DNA from 4 places in the Paenibacillus sp. HGF5 genome. Region 2 is predicted to be linked to each of the others. Evidence: a T-box and tRNA genes for the amino acid it is inferred to sense, from the RefSeq annotation. Region 2 holds a T-box; the other regions hold tRNA genes.
The links. The T-box of region 2 lies ahead of leuS (leucine--tRNA ligase). A T-box ahead of a tRNA ligase gene usually reads a tRNA of that ligase, here a tRNA-Leu.
Positions count from the first base shown of each region.

Region 1: it encodes a tRNA-Leu, which carries the amino acid that the T-box ahead of leuS (leucine--tRNA ligase) is inferred to sense. The anticodon was not compared.
Region 3: it encodes a tRNA-Leu, which carries the amino acid that the T-box ahead of leuS (leucine--tRNA ligase) is inferred to sense. The anticodon was not compared.
Region 4: it encodes a tRNA-Leu, which carries the amino acid that the T-box ahead of leuS (leucine--tRNA ligase) is inferred to sense. The anticodon was not compared.

Region 1 covers NZ_AEXS01000151.1:31,319-34,814, forward strand. The annotation lists gene HMPREF9412_RS24175 (FixH family protein) at 1-430, shown strand, start outside; gene HMPREF9412_RS24180 (thiol-disulfide oxidoreductase DCC family protein) at 442-867, opposite strand; gene HMPREF9412_RS24185 (hypothetical protein) at 954-1,229, opposite strand; gene HMPREF9412_RS24190 (zinc ribbon domain-containing protein) at 1,319-1,561, opposite strand; gene HMPREF9412_RS24195 (organic hydroperoxide resistance protein) at 1,692-2,111, opposite strand; tRNA gene HMPREF9412_RS24200 (tRNA-Leu) at 2,298-2,380, opposite strand; gene HMPREF9412_RS24205 (helix-turn-helix domain-containing protein) at 2,484-2,849, opposite strand; gene HMPREF9412_RS24210 (PAS domain-containing protein) at 3,027-3,496, shown strand, end outside.
Region 2 covers NZ_AEXS01000003.1:523-4,018, reverse strand. The annotation lists gene HMPREF9412_RS00335 (Gfo/Idh/MocA family protein) at 1-749, shown strand, start outside; gene HMPREF9412_RS00330 (AraC family transcriptional regulator) at 835-1,716, shown strand; T-box leader at 1,757-2,017, shown strand; partial or broken gene leuS (leucine--tRNA ligase) at 2,107-3,496, shown strand, end outside.
Region 3 covers NZ_AEXS01000159.1:8,828-12,323, reverse strand. The annotation lists gene HMPREF9412_RS25955 (hypothetical protein) at 1-306, shown strand, start outside; gene HMPREF9412_RS25950 (hypothetical protein) at 425-643, shown strand; gene HMPREF9412_RS25945 (carboxymuconolactone decarboxylase family protein) at 713-1,042, shown strand; gene HMPREF9412_RS25940 (hypothetical protein) at 1,111-1,551, opposite strand; tRNA gene HMPREF9412_RS25935 (tRNA-Leu) at 1,730-1,813, shown strand; gene HMPREF9412_RS25930 (DUF6944 family repetitive protein) at 1,963-2,277, shown strand; gene HMPREF9412_RS25925 (divergent polysaccharide deacetylase family protein) at 2,498-3,379, shown strand.
Region 4 covers NZ_AEXS01000017.1:79,256-82,751, reverse strand. The annotation lists gene HMPREF9412_RS02235 (TetR/AcrR family transcriptional regulator) at 1-314, opposite strand, end outside; gene HMPREF9412_RS02230 (polysaccharide deacetylase family protein) at 505-1,275, opposite strand; tRNA gene HMPREF9412_RS02225 (tRNA-Leu) at 1,672-1,757, shown strand; gene HMPREF9412_RS02220 (uracil-DNA glycosylase) at 1,958-2,644, shown strand; gene HMPREF9412_RS02215 (hypothetical protein) at 2,664-3,059, shown strand; gene HMPREF9412_RS02210 (AI-2E family transporter) at 3,135-3,496, opposite strand, start outside.

The sequences.
Region 1 (3,496 bases), on a different contig from region 2:
GCTGCTGAGCGCTTGTTCGGCCAGTCCCGAGGCAGCCGACCGGTATGAAAAAGAAATCCCGTTGATGGCCGAGGTGAACATTCCGGATGCATTATCCGTCCAACAGCCGGAGACCATCGAGATTATTCTTACCCAAGACGGAAAAAGAGTGCCCGGTGCGGATTTTGTCCACTACGAGCTGTGGAGCCATGACGGTTCCCTACGGGATCCCATGACGGATGCGGTCGAGGTGGGCGATGGCGTGTATACGGTGACCAAAACCTTCGATAAAGAGGGGCTGTATTTCATCAAGCTGCACAGCGGAAACAACGGCTCCATCATCATTCCCCAGAAACCGTTCGCCGTCGGCAAACTGTCCGAGGCCGAGCTTGCCTACCTGGAGGCGGGAACTCCGACATTCCAAGAAGGCACGGCAGAGCATCATCATTAAAACACGCGGAATCAGGATAAAAACCGGCGCCGAATGTCCGGCGTCGGGACCATGCATTCACTGGATTGCCCGAACCACCGGTAACGGTTCTTCGCCACCCAGCGGTACACCAGGTTCCGTAAGAAAGGGGGAATCAGGATCAGGACATACGACAGCGGCCAAGGAAAACGAAGACGCCGCGCAATCCGAAGAGCTCCCGTCGATCTGGTGTAATATCTCCCCTGTTCAATCAGCACCATCGTCTCCGGCGAATCTCCATCGAGTCCTCCCTGCCTCAACAGCTCCTGACCGATATCGGATTGCAGCGAAGCGAACCGGAAAACACCCGCGGGATCTCGCTTGATAATGAATTGAGTCAGCCCCTGGCACAAATGGCACACGCCATCAATCAGCACAATTGCATATTCCTCATGATTTTCGGTTGCACGATCCTTCATATTTTCTTCGCTCCCTTCACACCATAAAAAAAAGAAAAAACGCAGGAGCCCTCTCCTACGCTTGATCAAGTACGCTTATTGGTTTATTACTCAGCAGCTTTGTTCAGCCACTCGCCGTCTCTCATCTGCTGGTCGAATTCGTTCGAGAATTTCTCCATGCATTTGCATATGAAATCCTTACGACAAACCGGGCAAGGTACTTTCCCAAGTCGGCTAAGCGCAGTCAGTTTCCATTCCGGGAAGCGGTTATAGAATACGCGAATATCCGTTCCGTCAGCCGTGTGGATAATGAATTCGTATAGCCCTTCCTTTTCATTGCTTCCAGCTGTGGTCACATTTGCAATCTGCGGTCTGTATGGCATGTTCATCACCCGTTTATTTTATTTAAATTCCTTATGACTGGTTTGTACTTTCTGGTACTTAGTCATATTAAAGAATTTTAGGGGTGATGTCAACCGAAGAACACATCCAGGATCGAGCCCAGCTGCCCCCTCTTTTTACCTTCCAATATATCCGGGTTGAAGACTTCCACATATCCGCAGTTCGTACAGGAAACAAATAGGAAATGATTGTGCTGAATATCAAACATTTTGCTCAAGCCTGCCCCCGACATCGAGACCTCTTTCGTCTCGCAGTGGTTCCCTCCACATTTGCTGCATACAAACCGTTCCTCTATCATTTGTTCTATTCGCATTCCAAGCGCCCCTTTCAAGCATAGCTTTAACTGAAGTACGGCGTATCATGTAAAAAGTTTCATATTGAGCGTCTTTAGCCGACAAAAAAGGATGACCCCCATTTTAGAGAGCCATCCGAATCCTCCATCGTCAGCTTACGCTTAACTCCACGTCGATGTTGCCCCGGGTTGCTTTGGAATACGGGCAAAACGCGTGCGCTTTCTTCGCGAGATCCTCCGCCTGGCTTCGTTCGATGCCCGGCATTTCGATCTTCAGCTTCACTGCCAGCTTAAAGCCGTCAGCGCCTTCGTCTTTTCCGATCGACACCTGGGAGTGGATCACGACATCCTTCAGCTCGACGCCCTCCTTGCGGGCGATGTTGGCCAGGGCGCTTTCATAGCAGGCCCCATAACCGGCCGCGAACAGCTGCTCCGGATTGGTTCCGTCTCCACCCGGACCTCCGAGCTCCTTCGGCATGCTTAATTTGTGGTTGAGAACGCCATCGGTAGATTCTACGGAGCCTTCCCGCCCTCCAATGACTTTGACATCTGCTGTGTATAATGGTTTCATGCTCGTTCATCTCCTTCATGCCCTATTATGGTCTCTACATGTACTCTTTAAACTTTCAGCGCAAATTGAAACGATAAACACGGCAATTCGCCATAGTTGCAGCATTTTCACGGCACGCGATGGACATAACAAAAAAGCCGTTTATCAATGGGATTTCCATTTGATAAACGACTTCTTTATGAAGTATGCGGTAGAGAGGACTCGAACCTCCACGGGTATACACCCACTACCCCCTCAAGATAGCGTGTCTGCCATTCCACCACTACCGCATGTATAAGGGATGTTCTGCAGCGAACATTCCCTATTATACTGCCCCTTTAGGTAAAAGTAAAGCGCCAAAATCTGGGCTTTAGAATTGGCCGTTTGCATCAGCTAGCTCTTATCGCCCCGCTTATCCTTCCGATAGGCCGAAAACTCGATGTATTCGCGGATAAACTCCTTCTCATGCTCAGCCAGACCGGACATTAAGGCAGGATCCAATGATTCCGGATCCACTTCATACTCCCCGCGGGCTTCCTTGACACGGTTGGTTGGACTGCCCTTGCCAATAATGAGCCAATCTAGGCTGACGGAAAAAAATGCTGCGATCTCAATCAATTTATTCGTGCTCGGCGTTGTTTTTCCCCTCTTCCAGTCACCAAAATTTCCTGTGCTGATCCCGAGGGTTTCACAAAACGCCTTCTTGGTCATACCCCGGCTTTCTATGAGATGTTCGATTCGTTGGTAAATAGACTGCATCAAACAACCGCCTTCCTATTTCTCTTTGAAAGAAAATATCTTATGTACGTATTTTTATCTTGCACAATGACTTAATTACGTGTATAATCAATATATATTGCCTAAATTATACCATAGTACTCATGGATCGTCGTATCTTTTACTCATGAGTCTATTTCCATACGAGGAGCGAGTAATTTGCCCTACGATACCATGACCACATCCTGGAATAATGCGGTTCACTCCTTGAATAAGGGGCTGATGGTCATTACTCCGGATGGCATCATAGACAAAATCAACGATCCGCTCATTACCATGGCCGAAAGATACGGTGTCCCGCCTGACTTCAGGTGGCATGGGGCATCTTTTTTTGATATGACTTCCCAGCATCTTGGTTCTGTATTCGATCATTTTTCCCATGAGCTGGATATACCCTCCGTAAGGGAAGTTATACTGGGTAAGCTGCCTGATTATTCTTTTGAATATGCCGTGGAATGGAATGAACGGCAGAACTGGGTTCTGTGCGAGGTGCTGCCGCTGATGATGAACAAGGACAGCCGCGTCCACGGAGCCATGATATCATTCACGGATATTACAAAGTTCAAGCACAAGGAACTGCTGCTGGAACAAGCGCTGGCTCACAGCTTCCCTCTTCCAGGACATATCCC
Region 2 (3,496 bases):
GCAAGGATTATTTCACGGATAAAACGCCGTTCACCACGCTGGAGCAGGTGAACGCTGCACGCGCGAAAGCCGCGGAGACGGGCAAGAAATACATGGTCTATTACAGTGAACGGCTGCATGTGGAGAGTGCCGTCCATGCCGGGAAGCTGATTCAGGACGGGGCGATCGGGCGAGTGGTTCAAGTGATGGGAACAGGACCGCACCGTTTGAATGCGTCCTCCCGCCCGGACTGGTTTTTCCGTCATCAACAGTACGGGGGCATCCTGTGTGACATCGGCTCCCACCAGATCGAACAATTTTTGTTTTATGCGGGATGCCGCGATGCCAAGGTGATCAGCAGCAAGGTGGGCAATTATGCGAATCCGGAATACCCCGAGCTGGAGGATTTTGGAGATGCAACGCTGGTGGGAGACAATGGAGCCACCAATTATTTCCGCGTCGATTGGCTGACGCCCGGAGGACTTGGCACTTGGGGCGATGGCAGAACCTTTATTCTGGGAACGGAAGGATACATCGAGCTTCGCAAATACATCGATATCGCAAGGCATCCGCAGGGGGATCATCTGTACTTGGTTAACGGCGAAGGAGAGTTTCATATGGAACTTCAGGGGAAAGTGGGCTATCCGTTTTTCGGGGAGCTTATTCTGGACTGCCTGGAACGCACGGAACATGCCATGTCCCAGGAGCATGCCTTCAAGGCCGGAGAATTGTGCGTGATTGCCCAAAATGAAGCCGTGCGCATTCCGTAAAATGATTTATAATAGAGAAAACCCCGTTACGTTGAGGGTTGGGGGTTAGACAACTCCAAAATCGCTAAAGGGACGATTCTCTAAAATGACCTCATCTGTCGATATGATGCCAGGCTTTGACCGCATGCAGCTTCAAGCGCCGTTCGATCTGACCTATTACAATGAACAGCCGCTGTCGGGAGGGCAGTTTCACTCGCATGCTTTTTATGAAATCTATTATTTCCATGAGGGACGCTGCACGTATTTGATAGGCGATTCCGTGTTTACCCTGAAACCGGGGGATCTGCTCCTGATGAACGGGCTTACGCTGCACTGTCCGAATGTTGAACCCGATTCCAGATATGTAAGGAGCATTCTGCATTTTGATCCGGCCTGGATCTGCAAGGGGCTTTCGGAGACGGCCAAATCGATATTGCTGGACCCCTTCGAAACGCTGCGGAATCACCGCATGACGTTGACGGGGGAGAACCGGGAAGAATTCGAAGGGATGCTGGCCGACATACACCGCCTGTCGTCCTCCACGGCCAGGTTTCGCCAGGAGCGGATGACCCTTCGAATCCAGGAGATGATGTACGTCATCGCCGATTGGTGCCAGGCGGCCGTGCAGGATCACGACGCGATCTCGGAGAAGGAGCGGCATGTCCAGCATGTCGTCTCGTTTGTCGAGGAAAATTATATGCTGGATCTGACGCTGGAGGGAATCGCCCGCGACATGCATATCACGAAGCACTACTTATCCTCCTTATTCAAGGAAGTGACCGGAACGACGGTGTTCAAATATGTGTATCACCGGCGGATCAACCAGGCAAAAATCATGCTTAGGCTCCACCCCCATCTGAGCATAACGGAGATCAGCCAGGCGTCCGGTTTCAAGCATTTGGCCCATTTCAGCCGGATGTTCAAGGCCATGGTCGGGACGACGCCGGAATATTACCGCAGAAGCGGAGAAGAGCTTTCGTTGACTTGACCGCGCTTTTTGGGTATAATAGCCACATTAAAACGGTAATATGAACGCGATGATGAGGATCAATCGTTCCAATTTCGATCATGCAGAGAGCCGGTGTCTGGTGAAAACCGGTTGACGATAGGGATGAACTCGCCTCGGAGCAATGGTGTTAACCCGGCCGTCGGAGGGCTGTATTCCGGCAGCATCGGCCGATGAAGCATCGTCGTCTTATCCGCGATAAGGATGCAAAGGGAGCGAAAGGCAAAGCATGCCTTTGGCTAACTAGGGTGGTACCACGGGAATCAAACCTCTCGTCCCTAGCGATCAACGCTATGGATGATGAGGTTTTTTTGTTTTTTTGGGCAATGGCGCAGGCCTTGCCTCTCGACTGCGAAGGAGGAGCAATGAAGTATGACGGACAATCAACCAACCGGCCACGGCTACCAGCCGCAGGCCATCGAACCGAAGTGGCAGCAATACTGGGATGAGAACAAAACCTTTAAAACGGAAGATGCCTCATCCAAACCGAAATTTTACGCGCTGGATATGTTTCCGTACCCATCGGGCGCAGGCCTGCACGTAGGACACCCGGAGGGATACACGGCAACGGACATCGTGTCCCGCTACAAGCGGATGCGCGGATACAACGTTCTTCATCCGATGGGATGGGACGCCTTCGGCCTGCCGGCAGAGCAGTATGCGATGGACACGGGCAAACATCCTCGTGAGTTCACCGTGCTGAATATCGATACGTTCCGCCGCCAGATCAAATCCCTCGGGTTCTCGTATGATTGGGACCGCGAGATCAGCACCACCGATCCGGAATATTACAAATGGACGCAGTGGATCTTTATCCAGCTCTATAAACGCGGCTTGGCCTATGTGGCCGAGGTTCCGGTAAACTGGTGCGAAGCGCTCGGCACCGTGCTGGCGAACGAAGAGGTCATCGACGGCAAGAGCGAACGCGGAGGCCATCCGGTCGTACGCAAGCCGATGCGCCAATGGATCCTGCGCATTACCGAATATGCGGATCGCCTGCTGGAGGATCTGGACGAGCTGGACTGGAGCGAAAGCCTGAAGGATATGCAGCGCAACTGGATCGGCAAATCCACGGGCGCCGAGGTCCGGTTTGACATCGAAGGGTATGATGGTCATCTGGAGGTGTTCACCACTCGCCCGGATACGCTGTTCGGGGCAAGCTACTGCGTCCTGGCACCGGAGCATGACCTCGTGGACAAAATTGCGACAGCCGATCAGCGCGATGCGGTGAAGGCTTATCAGGATCAGGCAGCACGTAAAAGCGACCTGGAGCGGACGGATCTGGCCAAGGATAAAACCGGCGTATTCACGGGTGCGTATGCCATCAACCCGGTCAACGGCGCCAAGGTGCCGATCTGGATCGCGGATTACGTGCTTGCCGGCTACGGCACGGGGGCCATTATGGCGGTTCCGGGACATGACAGCCGGGACTGGGAGTTTGCGAAGCAATTCGGTCTTCCGATCATTGAAGTCGTTCAAGGCGGAAACGTCGAGGAGGAAGTATATACCGGCAGCGGCGCGCACGTGAATTCCGGCTTCCTGAACGGGCTGGATAATGAAGAGGCTATTCAGGCGATGAATGAATGGCTGGAGAAAGAGGGCAAGGGCAAGAAGAAGGTGACCTACCGTCTGCGCGACTGGCTGTTCAGCCGTCAACGCTATTGGGGCGAGCCGATTCCGATTCTGCATCTGGAAGACGGAACGATGAAAACCGTGCCGGAAGATCAGCTTCCATTGCTTCTGCCGGATGTGGATCAGATTA
Region 3 (3,496 bases), on a different contig from region 2:
CCGTTTTTGATTGAGAAGCTGAATGAAGCGAAGGTACATTTTGAACGTGCTTTGGATTGTAAACATACGGAGTTTGATGATCTATATCCCTATATGATTGAACATCCTCAGTTCTTCTGGTACAAACGCTATGTTGCCTGGTCAGAACTGCTGACGATTGCCGGATTGTGCGAGGAGGTTTCCTTCGAATGGAAGGAACAGTTTACGCCTCAGCAGGTCGAATATATCGAGAAGCGCGTCATGTCTTCCACCGTGCTGGATTATTGGTACGAGAAGAATGACAGCATCGAGCCGGCTCAGCGTTAATGGGTATATAGAACATCTCTTAATCGGGATGTTTGTCGATATCGCAACGCATTCAAAAGACCTAAATGATCTCATTTAGGTCTTTTTTTGCACAGTAAGTGATGAAGGAGGAATGGCGATGATCAGCGATGAAAGACTCAATGAGCTGCGGCTCTCCGGCGAACTGGTCCGGGTTGTGCGGGATGGGCTGGAGACCAATGATATTATAGGGTTCGTCGTAGCCTGGGACCCGGAGCAGGTTATCATCCGCCGCAGAAACCGGCGGGTCGTTAAACTGGATCGGCGCTACAGCTACCAGCTCAAAAAAGAGCCAAGAGTCAGCCCGGTCGAAGAATAAGCATAGATCTCGAATTCGTCGGACAACTTAACCTCGGAACTATTTTTTCGGGAAGAGGTGCTTTTGGTTATGGAAATGTCCAATGACAAGGTCTCGGCATACAAAAATGAAATTCAGAATTTGAAGCAGAGCATGCCGGACATGGCAGAAGCGTATCATCAGTTCACCGGCGTTTGCTTTCAGGATGGCGAGCTGGATGCGAGAACGAAGCAGCTGATCGCGCTGGGGATCGGATTGTTTGCCAACAATGAGCTGTGTACCTTCTACCATATGGAGGAGGCCCGTGCCAAGGGAGCCTCGGATGCTCAGATCATGGAGGCCGTAGCCGTGGCGTCTGCCGCCAGCGCGGGACATGCTCTCTCGCAGGGACTGACCCGCGTGCAGCATAACCTTCATTGATGTGTATGATAAAAATAACCGTCTCCCCCGCAGCGCTTGTTCAGTCGGGGAGGCGGTTATTCTTTCGTTTAAGGCACAGCGATGCTAGCGCGCGAAAGTAAAGCAGCGGCAGGAGGTTGGGCTTGCTCGGTGGACTCGCTCTCAGGCGGAACGAGCCCGAGATAGGCTCGCATGCGATCCATCATCTCCTCACGGAAGGATGGCCATAGAATGTTCATCGACCCAATGTATCCCCGACAGGCATATCGTGCCTGAATCCCGTCCTGGCTTTGCCCGATGTCATAAACCTTGATCGCCCGCTTGGTGAATTCCTGCTTCACCTCACGAAGGAGCACTGCGGCACGTTTGGCGCCGTTTCCCACAACCTCTACGTACAACTGAGGGGTTTTGAAAACCCCGCTCTCCTGTATGATACGGCAATCCCGCTCAAACACCTTATGAATGAACATCAGCAGCAGGTAACTCTTGATCAATGCCCGTTCTTCCGTTGTAACAGCCTGTATGGCCATCAACATCACCGCCTTTATATAGAAAATGGATATTGAATGAGAACTTATGTTCTTATTTTAACCGAAAACAAGGTTTTTAATCAAGTTCAAAAAAAGTGTTGACTCGATTTATTTAGCGTGATATTATATATCTTGTCGCCGCTGATAAGAGCTTGGCTCGAAGGTGGACAACATACATGCGGTCGTGGCGGAATTGGCAGACGCGCACGGTTCAGGTCCGTGTGGGCTTACCCCCGTGGAGGTTCGAGTCCTCTCGACCGCATCTAATGAGAAAGCTCGTAAACTGTTCTTGCAGTTTGCGAGCTTTTTTGCTTTGGGATTCTCTGGGACAGGATGAATGACTTAAACAAATACGAAGCATTCGCGTATTATATTAAATATTGATATGAATAGTTGAAAGAAGGGATTGCCTTGCCAGCCAAGTCATGGAGTCTCCAAGAACAGCTTGCCGCCTATGCTTGGCTGCAAGCATTGGGAACGAATATCGCCGCTCTGGGTCAAACGAAAATGCTGTCCAAAAGAAAGAAGCAGGAGGATGAAGGACAAAGGCTCTCCATCCTAGGGAACGCGATGCAATCGATCGCCAATGCGGCTCAGGCCGAAATTACCGCGGAGCTGCGCGGCACGGCAACGAATAAGAAAGCCAACGATCTTACGGTGGCCGGCAATCTTCTGCAATCCGTCGGAAATGCGCTGCAGGTGATTGCTGGAGCGGAGGATTCCTGATTAAACCTCCTTTTGGCTTTCGAACGAATCTGAGACGCAACTGAAAAAATACGAACAAGACGTTTTCCCAGCGACCCGGAAGCGTCTTGTTTTAATTTCTTGTGCCGGCCCCCATGCGGAATACAATCATTTATGCCTGTAATTACATATTTGAATAGCTTTTCTCAAACAATACGGTTAGGTAAGGCTATCATGATGATGAGTGGAAAGGGGCGTAACAATGCGGAAAAGATATAGAAAATCGATGATCTTGCTGTGTTTGGTATGGGGGATCTTGAGCGGAGCACAGATCGGGTACGGGGCGGGGGTGGTTAATGCTGCTGATTCGTTCAACCATGATACCCGAAACGTGCACGAAGAATCCGGTCACGGCAGATCCGCGCAGGAAAAGAAGCCGAATAAGCTGGCCGTCATTATCGATGATTTTGGCAATGATCAGAAAGGGACCGAGGAAATGCTCAATCTGCCTGTCAAAATCACGGTAGCCGTGATGCCGTTCTTGCCGACGAGCAAGAAAGATGCCGAGGCCGCGCACCAGCAAGGGCATGACGTCATTATTCATATGCCCATGGAGCCTAAGCAGGGCCGGTCTTCCTGGCTTGGACCGGGTGCTATCTTAAGTTCGCTCACCGATGAGGAAATTCGTAAACGCATGGAGGAGGCAATCGATTCGGTTCCTTATGCCGTTGGGATTAATAATCACATGGGCTCCAAGGTTACCGGGGATGAACGGGTCATGTCCATCGTGCTCGACGTTTGTAGGGAGAGAGGGCTGTTTTTCGTCGACAGCAAAACGAATTACTACAGCGTGGTCGGCAAACTGGCAGCATCGATGGGAATGCCGTCCATCGCCAACGATATCTTCCTGGATGACGTTCATACCGTACAGCATGTGAGCAAGCAGCTGCAGACCGCGGCGCAGCATGCGGTAGAGAGAACTTCCTGCATTGCAATCGGCCATGTTGGCGTATATGGAATCCGAACGGCAGAGGCGCTGAAAGGCACGATCCCGGAACTGCAAAAAAAAGTGGAGTTCGTCGGGATCAGCGATCTCGTCAGGGAGCACTCAAGCTGGCGGCCTGATCCGCTGCGCTCGTATTAGATCTTCCTTGAGCACCCGAAACAGGTCCGGAATCGAGTGACGAGACCGGTGGAAGGTTCAACCGTTAAGATCAGCCGAGACCGGGTTTGAATATAAAACGAACGGCCTTCCGCGCAA
Region 4 (3,496 bases), on a different contig from region 2:
TTGGAGAAGGGGTGGTTCAGATCATCAAACACCAGTTGGTCGGCAATTCCGTACAATTTATCAACGGTTGTGGTGTATTGCTGCTCCTTACTGCTCCATTTCTGTTCCCACTCGAGGTCCCATTCCTCGATCAAATACAGAAACAGCCCTTCCTTGCTTTTAAAGTGATAATAGATATTCCCTTTGCTGCTGCCGGTGGCTTCGACGATTTCCTCGATCGACGTTGATTTGTATCCCTTCTGCATAAATAGCGCCTTGGCGGCTTCGGCAATGCGTCGCTTGGTATCTTCGGTTTGTTGTTGTTTTTTGTTCACGCATGCACCCCCTTATCCCCTAGGCTATCGTCAAAATTGTATATACTGAACGTTCGTTCTGTATCTTAACAAATGGGTTTAAAATATTCAAGTGAAAATTCTATCCGGCGCTCCGGGATCGAAGCCTGCCTAAAAAAATAACCGTTACCTCCAAAAGGCAGCGGTCATTGTCTTACATGCGAACGGCTTATTAATGGTTGACTTCGATGAACTTGCGTGATTTCTCATGGTAGGACATCAGCTCGGATACGGTAACAAATGAATAACCCCTTTTTTGCAGCTCCGGCAAAATCACCTTCAGGGCTTCAACCGTCTGCGTACTGCTGGGTACAAAATCGTGCATAAGTACGATGTCGCCGTTACGGGCGTTATCCAGAACCTTTCGGACGATGCGGTTGACGCCGGGCTTTCGCCAGTCGAGGGTATCCTGGTGCCATGACCACAATACGGTCAGCATGCCCAAATCCTTGCTCGTCCTCACAATGGCTTCATTATAGCTGCCCCCGGGCGGGCGGAACAGTACGGTCTTCATGCCGGTGGCTTGATAGATCGCATCCTGCGTTTGATTCAGTTCACTTGATAACTTCGTGACGTTAATATTGTGAAAGGGCGGATGCGTATAGGAGTGGTTGCCGATTTCATGTCCTTCCTGCAGCTCCCGTGCAACGATGTCGGGATGTTTCTCCACCCGGCTGCCTACAACGAAGAAGGTGGCTTTAGCGTCATACCGCCTTAACAGATCCAGAATTTGAACGGTATTATGCTCGTCCGGGCCGTCGTCAAAAGTGAGGGCGATCACCTTGTTCTGCGTGGGCACTTCCCACACGATCTCGCCGCGCTCCTCATAATAATCTCTGCCTTTGGAGGCGGAAGGCGCGTGCTCCGCATGCACATGGCCGGGATAACCAAGAATCAGCGCAAGGGCAAGCAATGAGAAGGCTGAGCATGTTCGTTTTTTCATGTCGATGGGTTTCCTTTTCTTCTGTTGTTCTAGTCTCCGCATGTAAGCACGCGAGCTTCATTTAGGATGCACGGTAACCGAGAAATTATTCTATAGGAAGGGGAAAGCACGCGCGCCGATTGCGAAGGAGCCCCTTGATTTGCTGTCAGTACCTACAAGCAGAGCGATGGCGCTAGTTCATCGAGATGAATGCTTGGCCCGGGGTGATGCGAAAAATTATGAGTTTCATATATTGACATCATATGGTTGTACATGGTATTATCGATTTTGTCGCTAAGACGAAATGTGCACACCTAGATTTCGGGATGATCTCGCAAAATATTGCGAATTCCACGCGTACCTTCGGGCTTTTCAAGTGAACGTGAACGACGCTAGGAACATGCGCGGATACAATATGCCGGGGTGGCGGAATTGGCAGACGCACAGGACTTAAAATCCTGCGGTAGGTGACTACCGTACGGGTTCGACCCCCGTCCTCGGCATTATAACAGCGTCTGGTATGATGCAAAATAAGTCGGCCCCTGTATGGGTGCCGGCTTATTTTTTAAATCGACGCAAATTCATCAGCGGGCGTTGTTCCTGCAGACCTAAGCGGAAGATGCCGCGTCCCGATTAAAGTGATCGCATTTCTTTTATGATTCCATGCTGACCTGCGTGAGGAGAAGGGAGAGGAGACATGCGGATGTTTAACAATGATTGGGACCTTATCCTGCAGGGAGAAGTGGATAAGCCTTATTTTCAAGCTTTGTTGGAACGGGTGGAAGAAGAGTACCGGCGCAGTACGGTGTATCCTCCTAAGGAAGATATATTTCGGGCTCTGCAGCAAACATCGTACCAATCGACGAAGGTCGTTATTTTGGGGCAAGACCCTTATCACGGTCGCCGGCAGGCGCAGGGACTGAGTTTCTCCGTCTCGCCCGGGGTTGCGATTCCTCCGTCTTTACGCAATATACATAAGGAGCTTTCATCGGATCTGGGGATTTCGGCCCCGAATCATGGATCCTTGCAATCATGGGCGGACCAGGGAGTTCTGCTGCTCAATGCCGTGCTGACGGTTCGCGAGGGCGAGCCGAACTCGCATAAAGGCATCGGGTGGGAGACCTTCACCGATAAGGTCATCGCGAAACTGAATGAACGTGAAAGGCCCATAGTGTTTATATTATGGGGCAGTTATGCACAGAAGAAAGGTTCCTTCATAGACCGAAGCCGTCACAAGGTGCTTGAGTCTAGTCATCCGAGCCCGTTTGCAGCGCACAAAGGATTCTTCGGCAGCCGTCCATTTTCAGCATCGAATGCTTTTTTAATGCAAGAGGGTATGGATCCGGTGAAGTGGGACATCCCGAACACGCCGGACGATGGAGATGAATAATCCGCGAGAGGTGACCTTCATGAAGCATTGGATTGGTAGTCATGTTGTCATTCAGCGTCTAGACGGGGCGAAAAGCACGGTTGAAGGTGTGCTGAAAGGGTGGGATCCCGTTCAGGAAAAAGTGGTTCTAGGCCCGGGCGAGCTTATCATTCCGTTTCGAGCCATTCATAGAATTATGCCGAGGAACTCCTATCCGGCCCTGAACTCCATCGGTTATATCGTGAGTCATACCATTCAATTCGATAATGCCGTTTATTTTGGATCCTGCGTCATGGTATGGAGGGGCAACCAGCTGGTGTCTTCCCAGGCCATCCTGACATCTCACGATGAGGATACCGTCACACTGTCGAATGGCACGATATTGCGTAAGGACGAGCATGATTTCGTGGTTCGGTCCCTGCGCGGCAATGCGTGATTCTTTTAAAATAAAGGATGTCCCACTAGCCATCGCAAAGTTGGCGGGGACATCCTTTTTTGCTGTGAGGCGCCATCATGCGTCCTCTACTTTTTCGGCGAGGAACAGCTCGTAAATTCGCACCGCGATAATTTTGATGATCATGTAGGCCGGAATGGCCAGCAGGATGCCGAGCAGTCCGAAGAAGTCGCCGCCTACAAGAATGAGGACAACCGTAGTCAGCGGGTGAATATCCAGCTGTTTCCCGTAGATGACGGGCGTCAGGATATTATCTTGAATCTGCTGGGCGATGACAATGACCACGACGGACCATATCGCGATGGAGGGCGATTCGATAAATCCGATGATGACGACTGGAATGGTCGCCAGCAGCGCACCGATGTACGGAATGAAATTCAAGAAGAAGGAAATCACCGTCAAGAGCAGGGAATAGGGCA